Regions from separate parts of the Streptomyces sp. NPDC001137 genome, predicted to be linked through region 2. Evidence: riboswitches for the same ligand, from Rfam matches in the RefSeq annotation. Region 2 holds a riboswitch; the other holds the start of a gene.
The links. A riboswitch is a leader RNA that binds a small molecule or an ion and turns the genes downstream of it on or off. The one in region 2 is predicted to bind cyclic di-AMP.

Region 1 (8,579 bases), on a different contig from region 2:
TCGATCAGCACCCCCACCGGGTCCTCCCAGCGCTCCGCCGCCGCGGCCTGTACGAGGCCGTCCATGGCAGCCTCCAGTTTCGCGAAGTATCCGGCCGCCAGCGCGTCGATGATCGCGTCCCGGTCGGGCAGGTACTGGTACAGCGAGCCGACCGACACCTCGGCCTCCGCCGCGACACGGGTCGTGGTCAGCGCCTCGACCCCCTCACCGATCAGGACACGCTCGGCGGCCTCCAGGACCCGCGCCAACCGCGCCTTGCTGCGCGCCTGTTGGGGGGTACGGCGCAGGGGAGTGGCGCTTCCGGCCACCGCGGTCGGCTCACCCACGGACAACCTCCGAACCTGAACGTGACTTTGTTTCATGTTTAGGTTACGGTCCCGCACATGACCGACTCAAGCGCGGCGCTCGGGCGGGAGCGGGCCGCCGTGGCGGACGCCTGCCGCCGGCTGGGGGCCGAGGGCCTGCTCATCGGTACGGCCGGAAACGTGAGCGTGCGGGTGGGGGAGCGGGTCGCGATCACCGCGACCGGGGCGGTGCTCGCCGAACTCACCGAGGATCAGGTGACGGTGGTCGACCTGGACGGGAACATCGTCGGCGGAACCCTGGAGCCGACCTCGGAGCTCGACCTGCACCTCGGCGTCTACCGGCGCTACGGCACCGGCGCGGTCGTCCACACCCACGCCCCGATGGCCACCGCGCTCTCCCTGGTTCTCGACGAACTGCCCTGTGTCCACTACCAGTTGCTCGCTCTCGGCGGCACCGTCCGCGTCGCACCGTACGCCACCTTCGGCACCCCCGAACTCGCCGAGTCGGTGCTCGCCGCGCTGGAGGGCCGCAGCGCCGCACTGATGGCCAACCACGGCGCCCTCACCCACGCGCCGACCCTCGACAAGGCGGTCGAGCACGCCCTGCTGCTGGAGTGGGCGTGCGGCGTCTACCAGCACGCGGCCGCGCTCGGACCGCCCCGCGTCCTCGACGAACAGCAGCAACTCGCGGTCATCGAGGCCGCGATCGCCCGCAACTACGGCACCACCCACCCCGTACCACCGGCGCAGGAGGAAGAGCGATGAAGGTCGTCACGATGGGCGTGCACGTGCTGGACGTACTGGTACGGCCGGTGGAGGAGATACCCGAGGGCCAGGGCGCGACCCTCGTCGACGACATCCGGATGACCGCCGCCGGGACGGCAGGCGGCACCGCCCTCACGCTCGCCAAACTGGGCGCCTCGGTACGCACCGCCGGTGCGATCGGCACCGACCCGACCGGCGACCTGCTCGTCCAGCTCCTCAACAGGGCAGGCATCGACACCGGGCTGCTCGTCCGCCGCACCGACACCTCGACCTCGGCGAGCGTCCTGCCCATCCGCCCCAACGGCGACCGCCCCTCGCTCCATCTGCTCGGCGCCAACATCACCTACGGCCTCGACGACGTGCCCTGGGACGCGGTGGCCGAGGCCGGCCACCTCCACCTCGGCGGCCCCGAGCTGATCGGAGCCGACGTCGCCGCGCGCATCCTGGCGCACGCCAAGGAACACGACGTGGTCACCTCCGTGGACCTTCTCGCCCCCGGTGAGCTCGGCACCTTCGACCAGATCGAACCGCTGCTCCCGTATGTCGACCACCTGCTCCCCAACGACGACCAGGTCCTCGGCTTCAGCGAGGAGCAGGACCTCGTGACCGGCGCGAAGAAGTTCCTCGCCGCCGGGGCCGGCCTCGTCGCGGTCACCCGCGGCGGCTACGGCGCGCTCCTGGTGACCGCGGAGGGCACGGAGACGGTCCCCGCCTTCGAGGTCGACGTCGTCGACACGACCGGCTGCGGTGACGCGTTCTCGGCAGGCTTCATACGCGGCATCGGCCTCGGCCGCACCCCGCGCGAGGCCGCCGTACTGGGCAACGCCGCGGCCGCACTGGTGGCGCAGGGGCTGGGCAGCGACCACGGGGAGTTCGACCTGCCGGAGGCCGACGAGTTCGCCATGACCCACAAAACCCGCTCGTGAGCCGCTCGACTCCCGCTGAAACGGTGTAAACCGTCACCGAGTCAATCAAGTGGTGACGGTCACGACAGGGGCGTACGGTCGAACGGTAGACGCCGCAGTGGACGGAACCGTTCACTGATGCCGAGTGCGACACGCCATGAGCAGCAGCCCCCAGCCCACCTCCGCATCACAGGCCGCCACCCGCGAACCGGGCGGCGGCGGAAACGGCGTGGCGCTGCTGGTCATCGCGTCCTGCCAGCTGATGGTGGTCCTGGACATCACCATCGTGAACATCGCGCTGCCGCACATCCAGACCGCGCTGGACTTCTCCACCACCAGCCTGTCCTGGGTGGTCAACGCCTACACCCTGACCTTCGGCGGCCTGCTGCTGCTCGGTGGCCGCACCGGGGACATCCTCGGCAGGCGGCGCATGTTCATCTTCGGGGTGCTGCTGTTCGCGCTGGCCTCCCTGCTGGGCGGGCTCGCGCAGAACTCCGGCCAGCTGCTGGCCGCACGCGCGCTCCAGGGCGTCGGCGGCGCCATCGCGTCCCCGACGGCCCTCGCCCTGATCAGCACGACCTTCCGCGAGGGTCCGGAACGCAACCGCGCCTTCGGGGTGTTCGCCGGGGTCTCGGCGGGCGGCGGTGCCATCGGGCTGCTCGCGGGCGGGGTCATCGTCGAGTGGCTGAACTGGCGCTGGGTGCTCTTCGTGAACGTCCCCATCGCGGTGCTCATCGCCCTCGCCACGCCCCGCTGGATCAAGGAGTCCGAACGCCATCCGGGCCACTTCGACCTCGCCGGCGCGCTGACGTCCACCCTGGGCATGGTGCTGCTGGTGTACGGCTTCATCAGAGCGGCGCAGGACGGCTGGCGGGACGCGCTCACGCTGGCCTCGTTCGGTGCGGCCGTCGTCGTCCTCACGGCGTTCATCCTGATCGAGCGGCGTTCCAGCCAGCCGATCACACCGCTGCACATGTTCGCCGACCGCAACCGCGCCGGCACCTACGGCATCATGCTCAGCCTCGCCGCCGCGATCTTCGGCATGTTCTTCTTCCTCACGCTCTTCGTGCAGAACGTGCTGGGCTTCAGCCCACTGGCCACCGGGTTCGCCTTCCTTCCGGTCAGTGCGGTCATCGCCTTCGGTGCCGGGCTGGCCTCCCGGTTCCTGCCCACCTTCGGCCCCAAGCCGTTCATGGTGGTGGGAGCGATCCTCGCGGCGGCCGGCCTGGCCTGGCTGACCCTGACCGACGTCCACTCCACCTATGCGGGCAGCATTCTCGGCCCGATCCTCGTCTTCAGCCTGGGCATGGGCATGGAGTTCGTCTCGCTCACCCTCATGGCACTCTCGAACGTCTCCGTCGAGGAGACCGGCGCGGCCTCCGGGCTCCTCAACGCCACCCAGCAGGTGGGCGGTTCACTCGGCCTGTCCATCCTGGTCACCATGTTCGGCACCGCCAGCACCAACGAGGCCCACAAGCAGATACCGCGCTTCCTGGCCCAGGCCACCCCGGCCGAACGCCTGCGCTTCAAGCACACCGGTCAGCTCCCGAGCCCCTGGTCCGACCACGTGCTCACGTCCGGTATCTCGGCGGCCTTCATCATGGCGGCGATCTTCACCGTTGTCGCCGCCCTGATCGCCCTGGTCGTCATCCAGGTCCGCCCCTCCGACCTGGAACGACTCAAGGGCGGAATGGGACCCGGCCCGGGCTGACGCTCCTCGGCACCAGGGACGACTACGCCGTCGGCGGGGACACGGCAGCGACTGTCGCCGCCTTCGACGCCCGTGTCACGGCCTGGCGTGCGGCACTGCTGAGCAGCGGCGACACGGCACTCGACACGGTCGGCCACTGCACCTATCCGCACGGCAGCGACCCGGAAGAGCCCTTCGTCGACGCCGCCAGGGGGCACGGCGTGGGCACCAACCCGAGCTGCTGCGCCCGCAGGACCGTGCTCATGCGGTCGCGGGTGCCGAGCTTGCGGTGGATCTTCTCGACGCCCGTCGAACGCGACGGCGACCTCGGACGGCCCAGCCCGAACAACAAGGAGGCCGCCGACTTCCGTCGGCGGCCTCGCTGTTCATCGAGCTGTCGGTGTCACGCCCCGACCGGTGTTCCTGACCTCACGCGGGACGTACGGCGATACGGACCGCGGCTTCACCGGCGTAGTGGACCGGGTCCTCGCGGATGACCGCGCCCGGGCCGGGGGCGTGAATCATCAAGCCGTTGCCGGTGCAGATGCCGACGTGGCTGAAGTTGTCGTTGAAGAAGATCAGGTCTCCGGGGCGGCTCTCGGCAAGGGGAATCACGGTGCCGGCGCTCGCCTGCTCGTACGTGGTGCGCGGCAGGGTGACCCCGGCGGCCCGCCAGGCGGCCTGGGTGAGCCCGGCGTTGTCGTACGACTCCGGCCCGACCGCACCCCACAGGCACGGTCTGCCGATCTGGGCACGGGCGAAGTCGATCGCCCTGTCGGCCTTGGTGACGGCTGAGCTGCCGGCGGCGGGCACCCCCGTGTCGAGCACGGACGGCTGCATGGTCCAGCCTCCGGCCTGGGGTATGCCGCCGGTGTCGAGGACGGATGGCTGGGTGCGCCACTCCTCGGCCGTGGGTGTGCCGGCGTCGAGCACGGAAGGCTGCGCACGCCAATCCGTGGCGGGGGTTACGCCCGTGTCGAGCACGGACGGCTGGGTGCGCCACTCCTCGGCCGTGGGTGTGCCGGCGTCGAGCGCGGAAGGCTGCGCACGCCAATCCGTGGCGGGGGTTACGCCCGTGTCGAGCACGGACGGCTGCATGCGCTGCTCCGCGACCGCGGGTACGCCGGTGTCCAGCACGGACGGCTGCATGCGCTGTTCACCGGTCTGGTACATGCCGGTGTCGAGCACGGACGGCTGCATGAGCTGCCCGCCGGCCGGGGGGACGCCCGTGTCGAGGACCGTCGGCTGCTGCAGCCGCCACGCCTCCTCGTTCGCCCGGAGGGTCTGGTCCCCCTGGTCCTGCCAGGGCAGCTGGGACGGCAGGGCCTGGGCGGCCGGGCGCGGTGCGGAGGTCTGCCGGGCGGTGTACCGGTACAGCAGCTCGCTGGCCGCCGCGATCTTGCGCTGGTTCTGCTCCTTGGACCTGCGCAGGGAGGACTGCTTCGACTCGGGGGCCGCCGCGGGCAGGGCGGGCGCGGCCTCCTGGCGGGGCTGCGGAATTGCCGGGAGCGCGGCCGTGGGGCCGGCGGTCAGCTCGGCCACCGGCCTGCGGGACTCCGCAGAGGGCAGTTCGGCCACGGGCCGGCCGCTCGCCCCCAGCTCATCGGCGGCGCTGCGGCTGTCCGCCGGACGCGCGGGCCGGGGCTCCGCCTGGGGGGCCGGCATACGGTCGGCCGGCAGCACCGCAGGAACCGTCGGGCCCAGAGACGCACGCGCTCCGTCGAACCACCGCCGGGACACCGAGTCGAGTGCCGGATCCGAGCGGCCGCGGTCGCGGGGCGGGGCGGCGGGCGGCCGCGCTCCCATCAACTGGGCGCGGGTGAAGTTGAAGTTGCCGGTGTCGGACTCGGCCTGGTCGTAGAGGCTGCTCACCCGCTGCCGGACGGCTTCGCGGCTGGGGCCCTCGTCACCCGTCGTCGGTGCGGCGTCGGCGGTCTGCGAGAACAGCGCCACCGAGGTGAGGGCGGCGGTCGCGAGAGCGGAATTGCGCATACCGGGAAGCCCGAGGCCTCCGGTGCGCGATGGTCGATCCGGCGCCATGGGAGCCGTACTCCTTCCGTACTCCGCCTACCGAGTTAGCTGTCGGGTTCGGGCGGTCGGTTCCGGAAGGCATGCCCTACGGCCCCTGCCTGGGCGGGCAGTTGGCCGATTCACCCCGTCGTTCGGTTGGGTCCCCGGTTCCGGCTGCCACGGGGGCGCACCGGATTCGGCGGAGGCCGCGCGTCCCGGCGGGGTTCGCCGGAGGAACTCGTGCGGCCTGGAGCCACGCTAGCCAACTTGTGCGGCTCGTGTGAAGGTTGAAGGCCGGAATGTCCGATACGCTTTTGTGACCTTCGTCGTGACGGGCCGTCAGATCCGTGCGTTGTGCACGCAGTGGATCCGGACGGCAACCGTCCGTCGCGAACAGGTCGGGTCAGGGCCGCGGACCGTCGCCGTGGGCCTCGCGCTCGGCGTTGCGCTTCTTGATGCGCGCCGCCTCCTTGCGGACCTCGGCCTGGGTGGCGCGCTCCTTCTGCAGCCACTCGGGCTGTTCCTGCTTCAGGGTCTCGATCTGCTCGGTGGTGAGCGCCTCGGTGATCCCGCCGCGGGCCAGACCCGCGATGGAGACACCCAGCTTCGCCGCGACCACCGGACGGGGGTGTGGGCCGTTCGCTCGCAGCTCGCGCAGCCACTCGGGCGGCTCGGCCTGGAGCTGGTCGAGCTCGGCTCGTGAGACGACACCCTCCCGGAACTCGGCGGGGGTGGCCTCGAGGTACACACCCAGCTTCTTCGCCGCGGTCGCGGGCTTCATCGTCTGGGTGCTCTGGTGCGACTTCATGCCGTCCAGGGTATCGAGCGTGTTCGAGACCTCCGACCACGGCCGGTAGCCTGGCCTGGTGACAGGCTCCGAAGAATCCCAGGCGTTCCGGCTCGCGTACGTCCCGGGGGCGACGCCCGCCAAGTGGGCGCGGATCTGGAACGAGCGCCTGCCCGACATCCCGCTGAGCCTCCTCGCCGTACCGGCCGCCGAGGCATCCGGCGTGCTGCGGGCCGGCGGGGCCGACGCGGGACTCGTACGGCTGCCGGTCGACCGTACGTTCTTCAGCGCGATCCCCCTGTACACCGAGACGACGGTCGTCGTCGTCCCCAAGGACCACGTGATCACGGCGGCGGACGAGGTGACCGTGGCGGACCTCGCGGACGAGGTCGTCTTCCACCCCCTCGACGACGTCTTCGACTGGGAGCGGCCGCCGGGCGAGCCCGCCTTCGAACGCCCCGCCACCACCGAGGACGCCGTGGAACTCGTCGCGGCGGGCGTCGGCCTCCTGGTCGTCCCCCAGTCGCTGGCCCGTCTGTACCACCGCAAGGACCTCACGTACCGGCCGCTGGTCGACGCCCCCGAGTCGAGCGTCGCCCTGGCCTGGCCCGAGGAGGCGACCACGGACCTGGTCGAGGACTTCATCGGAATCGTCCGCGGCCGCACGGTCAACAGCTCCCGCGGCCGCAGGGCGCCGGCACCGGAAACGAAGGGCAAGGCGGGCGGCGCGGCCGCTGCCCGGCGCAAGCCGGCGGCGGGGAAGACGACCGGGAAGACGGCCGGGAAGTCGGCGGGGCGCAACCCGAGGGCCGGTTCCGACGTCTCCCAGGGCGCCAAGCGAAGGAAGCCCCGCCGCCGGGCCTAGCCTCCCCCGGGGTGGCCTCGCCCCGTTCCGACCATCCGGTGGGGCGATGGACGGGAGGCGGGGGAGTTTTGCTTCGCAAGGGGGTGCGGCGCGCAGGCGCCGCCGCGGACCGGCTGCCCGACCGCGGACCGTGGGGCGACCCGGCCGGCCGTGGATACCGCCGGCCGCGCGGTGGGCTGTGGCGGGTGGCGGCGTTCGTCGGGCGCACGCTGCGCGGCGAGTGGCAGGCGATCGTCGTCGATCCGGTACGGCAGCTCAGACGGCGTGGGCTGCCCGCACTGTTCCTGGCGTTCCTGGCCGCCTTCGGCGTCATCTTCTTCCATGCGCTGGCACAGCGGCCGGCCGGTGCGGTGGTGGTGCGGCTGCTCGGCGGGGTCAGGGGCGACCTGCCGTTGTGGCTGGCCCTGCTGCGGACGCCGGTGTCGCTGTATGTCCCGGCCCTGGACCTGCCCGTGTGGGGCGGGATCACGAGCCTGTTCCTCGCGTTCGCCCTCGCCGAGCTGACTCTCGGCCGGGCCAGGACGCTCGTCATCTCGTACGCGACCACCCTTGCCGGCACCCTCATGGTGCGCGTCATGCTCGCGCTCGGCCCGGGCTGGGGCGGGCTGGGTCTGCCGCCCGGGATCGGGCAGGTGCTGGACACCGGACCCTCTGCCGCCGTCGTGGGCCTCTTCACCTATCTCGCCGTCGTCCGGCGCGCTCCCGTCGTGTTCGCCCTCACCGGCGGGTCGATGGTGTGGGAGTCGATCGCCGTACCCAATCTGGCCGGTCGCGAGCACCTGATCGCGGTCGGCACCGCGATCGTCCTGGCGCTGTTCCACGAACGCGGCCGCAAGCGGGCGACCGCCCGGCCCCTCCTCCCGGCCCGGCGGGCGGAGTCGCCGGCGGCGGGGGTCGAGCGTCCCTGCCCGGACGATCACGTCGCGGTCGGGTGAGTGCGGTCGGCACCCCTCCGAGGCCGGTCAGAGCCGCGGGGTGCCGCCCGGCTCCGGCCGGTCCCGTTCATTCATCCGCCCGCGGCGGCGTGTGCGCACGGTGAGGGGGGTGATCCTGGCTTATCTTCGCCACGAAATCCGACATCCGGAGTAAATATGAATAAAGCGGATGAACTGGTTGGTGTGGCGGAGCAAGCGGCGCTCGTCGCGCCGGCCGGCCATCGGGGGCGCCGGGTCACCGGACGGCCCCTGCCCCTCGTCATCGTCACCGCCGCCGGCTCGGTGGCGGTCCTCTCCCTCACCGGCGTCGGATGGCT
Region 2 (8,579 bases):
TCGGCCCTGAAGGGGCCTCGTCCTCAAACGCCGGACGGGCCGGGATTGCCGGCCGGCGCCGAGAAGCCGGCGCCCCGGGCTGGGTGCCTCACCGTGCCCGTAAAATCGACCCCACTGTGTCTGACTCCCTCAACACCCCCGAAGCCCCCCGCCCCGGCGATCATGTGCCGCACATCCCCGGAGTGTCGGTCCGGCATACCCGGGTCAAGGGGGAGCCACGGTTCCCGGACGGGCCGAAGGCCGATCCTGCCGGGTCGCACTTCGAGCGGCGGATCCGGAGCTTCCAGCCGCGGCGGAGCCGGGTGACCGCCGGGCAGGCCGATGCGCTGCAGCGGCTGTGGCCCAAGTGGGGGCTGGACATCGACGGGCAGCGGACCCTCGATCTCGGCGAGCTGTTCGGGAACGGCAATCCCGTCGTGCTGGAGATCGGGTTCGGGATGGGTGAGGCCACCGCGCAGATGGCCGCCGCGGACCCGGAGACGAACATCCTCGCCGTGGACGTGCACACCCCGGGGCAGGGGAACCTGCTCAACCTCGCCGACCACGACGGGCTGTCCAACGTCCGCGTGGCCAACGGGGACGCGATCATCCTGCTGCGCGAGATGCTCACCCCGGATTCGCTGGACGGCCTGCGCGTCTACTTCCCCGACCCGTGGCCGAAGAAGCGGCATCACAAGCGGCGGCTGATCCAGCCGGAGTTCCTCGACCTCGCCGCGGCCCGGATCAGACCCGGCGGGATCGTGCACTGCGCGACCGACTGGGAGCCGTACGCCGAACAGATGCTCGAAGTGCTGACGGCGCATCCGGAGTTCGAGAACACGCAGCCAGAGGGCGGTTTTGCGCCCCGTCCCGACTTCCGGCCGCTGACCCGTTTCGAGGGCCAGGGACTGGACAAGGGACATGTCGTGAACGACCTGCTCTTCCGTCGCGTACAGCACCACAACCAGCCCCCCACCGGCGCCTGACGCCCCACGGCCCTGCGGGCAATCCGAAGTACCGTCGCGGGCGGCGCCCTCCCTCGTTAGGGTCAATGCCGTGGCCACCTTTCCCCCGTACCCGACGCATCCGCCACACCCCGGCGGCCCGGCCGGCGGTGCGCTCGGGCACGCTCACTGGTGGCAGCGCAGAGCGGTCCGCTACGGCGCGCTCATCACCCTGCTCGCGCTCTCCGGGCTCGTCATCCTCGCCCTGGTGCGCGAACAGACCGGCACCGAAGGGTTCCTGGTGGGGCTCGGGCTGGCCGTGCTGCCCGTGCCGCTTCTCATAGCCGCGTTCCGCTGGCTGGACCGCGTCGCCCCCGGCCCCTGGCGCAACCTGCTGTTCGCCTTCGCCTGGGGGGCCTGTGCGGCGGCGCTGATAGCGATCGTCGCCAACAGCTTCGCCACGAAGTGGATAGCGACGGCGACCGCCGACCCGTCCAGCGCGGACACCCTCGGCGCGACCGTCATAGCGCCCATAGTCGAGGAGTCCTCGAAGGCGGCCGCCGTGCTGCTCGTCTTCCTGTTCCGCAGACGGGACTTCACCGGGATCGTCGACGGGGTGGTGATAGCCGGGGTCACCGCCACCGGCTTCGCGTTCACCGAGAACATCCTCTACCTGGGCACCGCCTTCGGCACCGACCAGCTCAACGGCGACCGCGGCATCGCCTCCGTCACCGCGGCGACGTTCTTCGTGCGCATCATCATGTCCCCGTTCGCGCACCCGCTGTTCACCGTGCTCACCGGCATCGGCTTCGGCATCGCCGCGCTCTCCGCGGAGCGCCAGCACCTGCGGCGGGTCCTCGTCCCGCTCTTCGGCCTGCTGCTCGCGATGAGCATGCACGCGATCTGGAACGGCTCCTCGGACTTCGGCGAGTACGGCTTCTTCGCGGTGTACGCGGCCTTCATGGTCCCCGCGTTCGGCCTGCTGACCTGGCTGGTGATCTGGACCCGCCAGCGCGAACTGCGCACCGTGCGAGAGGAACTGCCCGCCTACGCCGTCGCGGGCTGGCTCACCCCCGCCGAGCCCTATGCCCTCGGTTCGATGCGGGCACGCCGGCTGGCCCGCGAACACGCCGCCCGCCACCTCGGCAAGCCCGCCGCACGCGAGGTCGCCCAGTACGAGGCGTACGCGACCTCCCTGGCCTTCTTGCGGCACCGGGGGCGCCGTGGCCGCGCCGGTGCCGACTTCGTCGTCAGGGAACGCGAGTTGCTGTACGAGCTGTGGCGGCGCCGGGAGGTGGCCCGCCCGGCGCTGGACCACGCGGCACGGATGACGGCGCCCCCGGTGCCGGTGGCGGCGCCGCCCTGGCCGGTGTACGGGGCGTACGGGTACCCGGCGGTGCCGAATCCCGCGTACAACCCGTACCGGTCGTAGGACCCGAGGCGGTCAGGCCGACGCTTCCGTCAGGCGGGCGACCTCGGTGTCGGTGAGCGTCAGTTCGCCCACCGCGAGCAGCGCCGGGAGCTGCTCCACCGTCCGCGCGGAGGCGATCGGGGCGGCGACCGTCGGCTGGGCCGCGAGCCAGGCCAGGGCGACCGTGGCGACCGGGGCGTCATGGGCCTGGGCGATCTCGTCGAGGGCGGTCAGGACCCGCTGCCCCCGCTCGGACTCCAGGTGCTTGGCCGCGCCGCCCGCCCGCGGGCTGTCGACCGTCGCGCCGGGCCGGTACTTGCCGGTGAGGAAGCCGGAGGCGAGGGAGAAGTACGGGACGGCGGCCAGACCGTAGCGCGCGGCCACTTCCTGCAGCTCGCCCTCGTACGTGTCGCGGGAGACCAGGTTGTAGTGCGGCTGCAGGGCCACGTACTTGGCAAGGCCCTCGCGGTCGGAGAACTCCAGGGAGGCGCGGAGCCGGTCGGGCGAGATGTTGGACGCGGCGATGTGCCGGACCTTGCCCGCCTTCACCAGCTCGTCGAGCGCGCCGATGATCTCCTCGACCGGCACCTCGGGCTTGTCGAAGTGGGTGTAGTAGAGGTCGATGTAGTCGGTGTCGAGGCGCCGCAGGGACGCCTCGGCCGCGGCCTTGATGTTCGCGGCGGACAGGCCCTGGAACTCTGGGTGCTGGCTGACCTTGGTCGCGATGACCACGTCGTCGCGGTTGCCGCGCGCCCTGACCCACTTGCCGATGATCGTCTCGGACTCGCCGCCCTGGTTGCCGTCGACCCACGACGAATAGGAGTCGGCGGTGTCGACGAAGTTGCCGCCGGCGGCCGTGTACGCGTCGAGCACGTCGAAGGAGGTGGCCTCGTCGGCGGTCCAGCCGAAGACGTTGCCGCCGAGGGAGAGCGGGAAGACCTCGAGGCCGGAGGAGCCCAGCTTGCGCAGAGAAGGAGAAGTCATGGTCTACGTCAACGCCCGCCCAGGAGGCCGCTCTTCCGCAGTGGGCGCAAAGATCCCGTAAACAAGCGGACTACGGCACTCCGGGTACGGACGGAGAGCGTACGGGTGTCAGGGGTTGAGGCCCTTGCTGCGCAGCCACGTCATCGGGTCGATGCCGGTGGCATTGCCGTCGAGGTGGACCTCGAGGTGCAGGTGCGGGCCGGTCACGTTGCCGGTGGCGCCGATGCGGCCGATGACGTCACCCGTGCTGACCTTCTGGCCGACGCTGACGCTGATCGACGACTGGTGGCAGAACCAGAGCTCGGTGCCGTCGTCGAGGGTGAGGATCGTGCGGTAGCCGTACGAGCCCGCCCAGCCGGCCTGTGTGATGGTGCCGGAGTGGATGGCCTTGATGAGCGTGCCCGTGGGCGCGGCGAAGTCGAGGCCCGTGTGGTAGCCGGAGGACCACATGGAGCCGGCCTGACCGAAGGTGCCGGTGATCGTGTACGACACGACCGGCAGCTTGAACTGCTTGGCCAGCTCGGCGAGCTTCGCGGCCTCGGCGGCCTTCTTGGCGTCCGCCTCCGCCTTCTCCTTCGCGGCGGCGGCCTTGGCCGCGGCCTCCTTCTCGGCCTCGGCGGCGGCTTCGTCGATCTGCTTGGCGAGGGCCGCCTCGGTGGCCGCCTGGCTCTTGCTGTCGATCTGGACCTGCTGCGACTCGGCCTGCGCCATGATCCGGTCGCGCAGTGCCTCACCGGCGCCCTTGGCACCCTGTGCGCTGCCCTCGGAGGTGGTGGCGACATCGCTGAGCGCGGTCGCGGAGCCCTTGGGGGCGTCGGAGCCGCCGTCGAAGACATGGCCCACGGAGGCGAGATCGGGCATGGAGATCGACACCGGCGGCTTGCCGGTGTTGGCGCTGGCCATGCCGCCCGCGCCGACGGCGGCTATGACGCCGACGCCCAGGACCGTGGAGCTGCGGGCGAGTCCCCCGCCGCGCTGCTTGGCGACGCGGTGCCGGCCGCGTACCGGGGCGATGGAGTCCTCGGTGGGATTCCACTCCTCCCAGGGGCCCTCGTCGGTGCGTCGGACGGCGAAGCCGAAGGGCTCGGTGCTCGGCACGAACGGGGCTTGCGGGGCAGGCGGGTTGGACGCCACGTGGGCGTGCTCCTTTCCTTCCTTCTCGCCTACCGGGTTAGCTGACGGGTTCGGAGCAGGAAGGTCTCCTACGCGCGTATACCTGCCGTGCTGCCACGGCTGTATCAGCGCGATTCACCCCAGGGTGGTGGTTCCCCGGTTCCCTTGCGGGATTCGGCGCGTGCGCACGGAGCCGCCTCTTGTGACGGCTGGGACGACCGCGCTGCGTTATCGAACGTTAATAGACCCGGGGTGCCGATTCCAAGGTGTTCCGCTTGATCATTAACCTTTCCGACCTGGACGTACGGCGCATGAACGGCGAAAAACGGGCGAGTTGACCGCGCCTCAGGAATCCCACGGACATTGACGGTTTGTCAGTTGTTATGCGGAGGGGGTTCGCCCGATCACACCCGGTCACAACCGGCCGCACCTCGTCGCGCCCGGCCGCACCTGCTCAGGGGCGCCTTACGGCGAGCAGCGCCATGTCGTCCGTCATGGCCTCATCGGCATGCCTGCGCACCTCCCGCGCGAGGGTGACGAGCAGCGCGGCGGGGTCGTGGAAGACCCGGCCGGCGAGTCGTTCCGCCGGATCGAAGAACACCCCGTGCTCGTCCCGCGCCTCCGACAGTCCGTCGGTGTACAGCAGCAGCGTGGCCCCGCTGCCGAACGCCGTCTCCTCCGCGCGGTCGGGCCGGCTCCCGAGCCCGCCCATGCCGAGCGGCAGAGCGGGCTCGCGGGCGTGCAGGGTGCGCACGGTGCCGTCGGGGCACAGCAGCAGCGGGGGCGGGTGGCCGCGGGTGACGATGCGTACGACGCCCTCGCCGTGCGGGAGTTCGGCGAGCACGGCGGTCGTGAACCCCTCGAACAGCTCGATCCCCGCGCGCCGCGCGGCCTCCCGCTCCAGCGCCCGGTCCAGCCGCTGCGCGACCGCCTCCAGCGTGGCCTCCTGCTCGGCGGCCTCCCGGAAGGCCCCGATGACGACGGCCACAGCGGCCACCGCCCCCATCCCCTTTCCGCGTACGTCGCCCACGACCAGCCGTACGCCGTGCGGGCTGTCCTGCACGGCGTACAGGTCGCCGCCGATGGACGCGTCCGCCTGCGCGGCCTCGTACCGTGCCGCGATCGCGAACCCTCCGATCCGCTCGGCGGGCTCGGGCAGCACGGCGCGCTGGGCGGCCTCGGCGATCTCGCGCTGCGAGGCGAGCTCCTCGCTGCTGCGGCGGACGAGGAGGTTGATGAGGACGGCCAGCACCGAGACCGTCGCCACGGTGGCCAGCTCGGTCACCGCCTCGACCTGGAGGAGGATGCCCACCTCGGCGTGGATCGCGGTGACGACCAGGACGGTCGCGCCGCCGGTGAGGACGGTGCCCCGGCGCGAGTACAGCGGGGCGGCGACCAGGGGGGCCGCCGTGAAGAGGGGGCCCGCCGTGAACCGCGACGGGGTGAGGTAGTCGTAGCAGGCCCCGCCGACGATCAGCAGTGCCGGGAGCAGCCGCACGAAGGTGCGTGCGTATGAGATCGGCCCCTCGTGCTCCACCGCTCCAGGTTTCCCGGGACGGCGGCGCGGGGCGAGCCGGATGGCCCGACCGGGGGAAACACTCAGGGCCGGAGTCCAGTGACTGGACTCCGGCCCTGAGCCTTGAGTAGCGGGGACAGGATTTGAACCTGCGACCTCTGGGTTATGAGCCCAGCGAGCTACCGAGCTGCTCCACCCCGCGTCGTTGTGTAACCAGCATACGCCATCCGCGGGGCTGTCTGCGCCAGGGTTTGCGTCCGCCCCCGCTCACCTGGGTTTTCCGGTGTCCGTAAGGGCCCGCGGGGCCCGCGTCAGGCGGCCGGGTTGTCCGCGTGGGTGAGCGTCTCCCAGGAGACGAAGAGGTCGTCGGTGCCGGCCGGGCGGGTCTGCGCGACCAGCTTGTGGGCGGCCGGGACGGGGGTGCCGAGCCGGTTCTCCAGGTGGTTGAGGACGACCTCCAGGTCGGGGCCCATGTTCCCGACGACCCTGCCGCCGCACAGCCACCGCGGGGGCTTCTCCCCCATCTCGTAGCGGGCGTGGAAGTCGAGGGCCGCCTTCAGCCGGTCCTTGACGTCGCCGTACAGGTCGACGCCCTGGTGCCAGGCGGTCTCGGCGATGTGCGCGGTGGCGGCGAGGGAGTAGCCGACGTGCTTGAAGTTGCGGCAGGTCTCCTGTGCGATCCCGTCCTCGAACTTCGTCTCCTTGAACCAGTACGTCTCCAGCTTCTGCACGGTGTTGGCGTCGGAGCCGGCCGGGGTGAGCGGGATCTTGCCGTCCTTGCGCAGGTAGAAGTAGTCGGGCACCAGGCCCCGGAAGCGTTTGACGGCGGCGTCGAAGGTCTTGTGGTCGTCGGTGAAGACGGCGATCCCGATGGCGGCGTCGGTCATCGCGAGGTCCCAGTTGCCGTTGTAGTCGGGAAGGTCCCTGGTGACCTCGGGGAGGTAGGCGGTGCGCAGCATGGCCGCGAACCGCCGTACCCGGTCGGCGGGCCAGCCGGCGCCCGGTGCGTACCGGATGATCTCCGCGGCCCGCGCCCAGGTCGACCCGGCCCAGGAGGACTGCAGCTGGGCGTCCTGCGCCGTGTGCCGCTTCAGCTGCGCCGACCAGGCGTCCATGATCTCCCGGGCCTTGGCGGCGTGCTCACGCTGACCGGTGACGCTGTACAGGAGGGCCTGCGTGTAGGCGGCGATGGCGTCCTGCCGCTCCTCCAGACAGCCCTTCGCGCCCTTGCCGCCCCAGGGACAGTTGACGATCGCGGTCGGCTGGGCCGTGTACTTGTACGAGCCGTACTTGCTGTCCCGCATGTCGAGGAACGCCTGCAGCCAGGGCTGCTTGCCCGCGATGACGTTCTTGCGTACGACGTCCAGCTGGGCCTGGCTGACGAGGACACCGGGGTGGGTGAACGGTGCGCCCGGGGGCAGCGCCCTCGCCATGGTGCGGGTGCCCGGGTCGGTGCCGCAGGAGGCGACGAGCGCCGTCAGCAGGAGGACGAGGAGAACTGCCGCCGCACGTCTGGGAACTGACCTCACTGGCTCTACCTCCGCGATCGCCTCCGGCCGGTACGGTCAGCGTCGCCGTTCGCGGAGTTGGGCGCAGGATCTGTTGGGCCGATCGGCCGGTGCGGGGGGTGTGGTGGGCGGTGCTGGGGGCTGCGCCCGCAGACTCCCCTTCGGCCTGAACGGCCTCGTCCTCAAACGCCGGACGGGCTGAGAGATGCCGACCGGCGCTGAAAGATCACCCCCCAAGTCACCCCCACCGAGTCACTCCCCTCAAGTCACCCCAGCAAATGCTCGTTCGGCGCCTTTGCCCGCCCCGCGTACTCCTCCAGCACGACCACCTCGACCCCGCGCCCCGCCAGCAGCCCGCTCCCGTCCGCCCCCGCGACGAACGTGTCCGGCTCGCGCCAGGCCGTGACCACCCGCCGTACCCCCGCGTCGAGGATCAGTCGTGCGCAGGGCTTGGGGCGGGAGGCGCGATGGGCGCAGGGTTCCAGGCTGCTGTACACCGTCGCCGTGGCCAGCCTCGGGTCGGCCGGGTCCAGTTTGGCCAGGGCCGCCTCCTCGGCGTGGACGACCGGGTCGTCGCCCTCGCGGGAGTGACCGCGGGCGAGTTCCGTGCCGTCGGCGGCGACGATCACCGCGCCGACGCTGAAGGCGGTGCGCGAGGGCGGGCACTCGGCCGCGAGGTCGCAGGCGAGGGCCAGCCAGTGGTGGTCGGCGGCGGTGGGGAGCGGGCCGGTGCCGGGGGCCGTGGGCTCGTAGCGCATGAGGACCACGTCCTCGATACGGCGGGTTTCCGTGAGGCGCAGGCGGCCGGGCTGGTAGGCGCCGGGGCCGAAGAGACGGGGGGCGTCCGGGTCGCCCACGAAGACGGGGGCCAGGACCAGCTGGAGTTCGTCGGCGAGGCCCTGCTGGAGGAGCTGGGTGTGGATCGTGCCGCCGCCCTCGACCATCAGGCGCCGCACGCCGCGTACCTCGTGCAGATGCTCCAGGAGGCGGCGCCAGTCGAGGTCGGGGCCGAGCGGGACGAGGTCGGCGGCGATACCGAGGGCGCGGGCGCGCTCGGCGCCCTTGTCGGTCGTGAAGACGAGCTTTTCGCCGCCCGTGTGCCAGAAATGGGCGTCGGGGTCCAG

Region 1: it holds a riboswitch for cyclic di-AMP, as region 2 does, so the genes downstream of both, ABT254_RS03380 (C40 family peptidase) here and ABT254_RS31280 (M23 family metallopeptidase) in region 2, are expected to answer to the same signal.

Annotation. Positions count from the first base shown of each region.
Region 1 is NZ_JBEPBA010000002.1:75,777-84,355, forward strand. It holds gene ABT254_RS03360 (TetR/AcrR family transcriptional regulator) at 1-326, opposite strand, end outside; gene ABT254_RS03365 (class II aldolase/adducin family protein) at 384-1,070, shown strand; gene ABT254_RS03370 (carbohydrate kinase family protein) at 1,067-1,996, shown strand; gene ABT254_RS03375 (MFS transporter) at 2,133-3,686, shown strand; gene ABT254_RS03380 (C40 family peptidase) at 4,095-5,657, opposite strand; cyclic di-AMP (ydaO/yuaA leader) riboswitch at 5,714-5,887, opposite strand; gene ABT254_RS03385 (DUF5997 family protein) at 6,079-6,483, opposite strand; gene ABT254_RS03390 (LysR family substrate-binding domain-containing protein) at 6,542-7,327, shown strand; gene ABT254_RS03395 (hypothetical protein) at 7,504-8,262, shown strand; gene ABT254_RS03400 (permease) at 8,419-8,579, shown strand, end outside.
Region 2 is NZ_JBEPBA010000019.1:18,619-27,197, forward strand. It holds gene trmB (tRNA (guanosine(46)-N7)-methyltransferase TrmB) at 117-965, shown strand; gene ABT254_RS31270 (PrsW family intramembrane metalloprotease) at 1,036-2,355, shown strand; gene ABT254_RS31275 (aldo/keto reductase) at 2,368-3,318, opposite strand; gene ABT254_RS31280 (M23 family metallopeptidase) at 3,427-4,452, opposite strand; cyclic di-AMP (ydaO/yuaA leader) riboswitch at 4,464-4,621, opposite strand; gene ABT254_RS31285 (PP2C family protein-serine/threonine phosphatase) at 4,886-5,968, opposite strand; tRNA gene ABT254_RS31290 (tRNA-Met) at 6,076-6,149, opposite strand; gene ABT254_RS31295 (alginate lyase family protein) at 6,259-7,380, opposite strand; gene ABT254_RS31300 (dihydrofolate reductase family protein) at 7,722-8,579, opposite strand, start outside.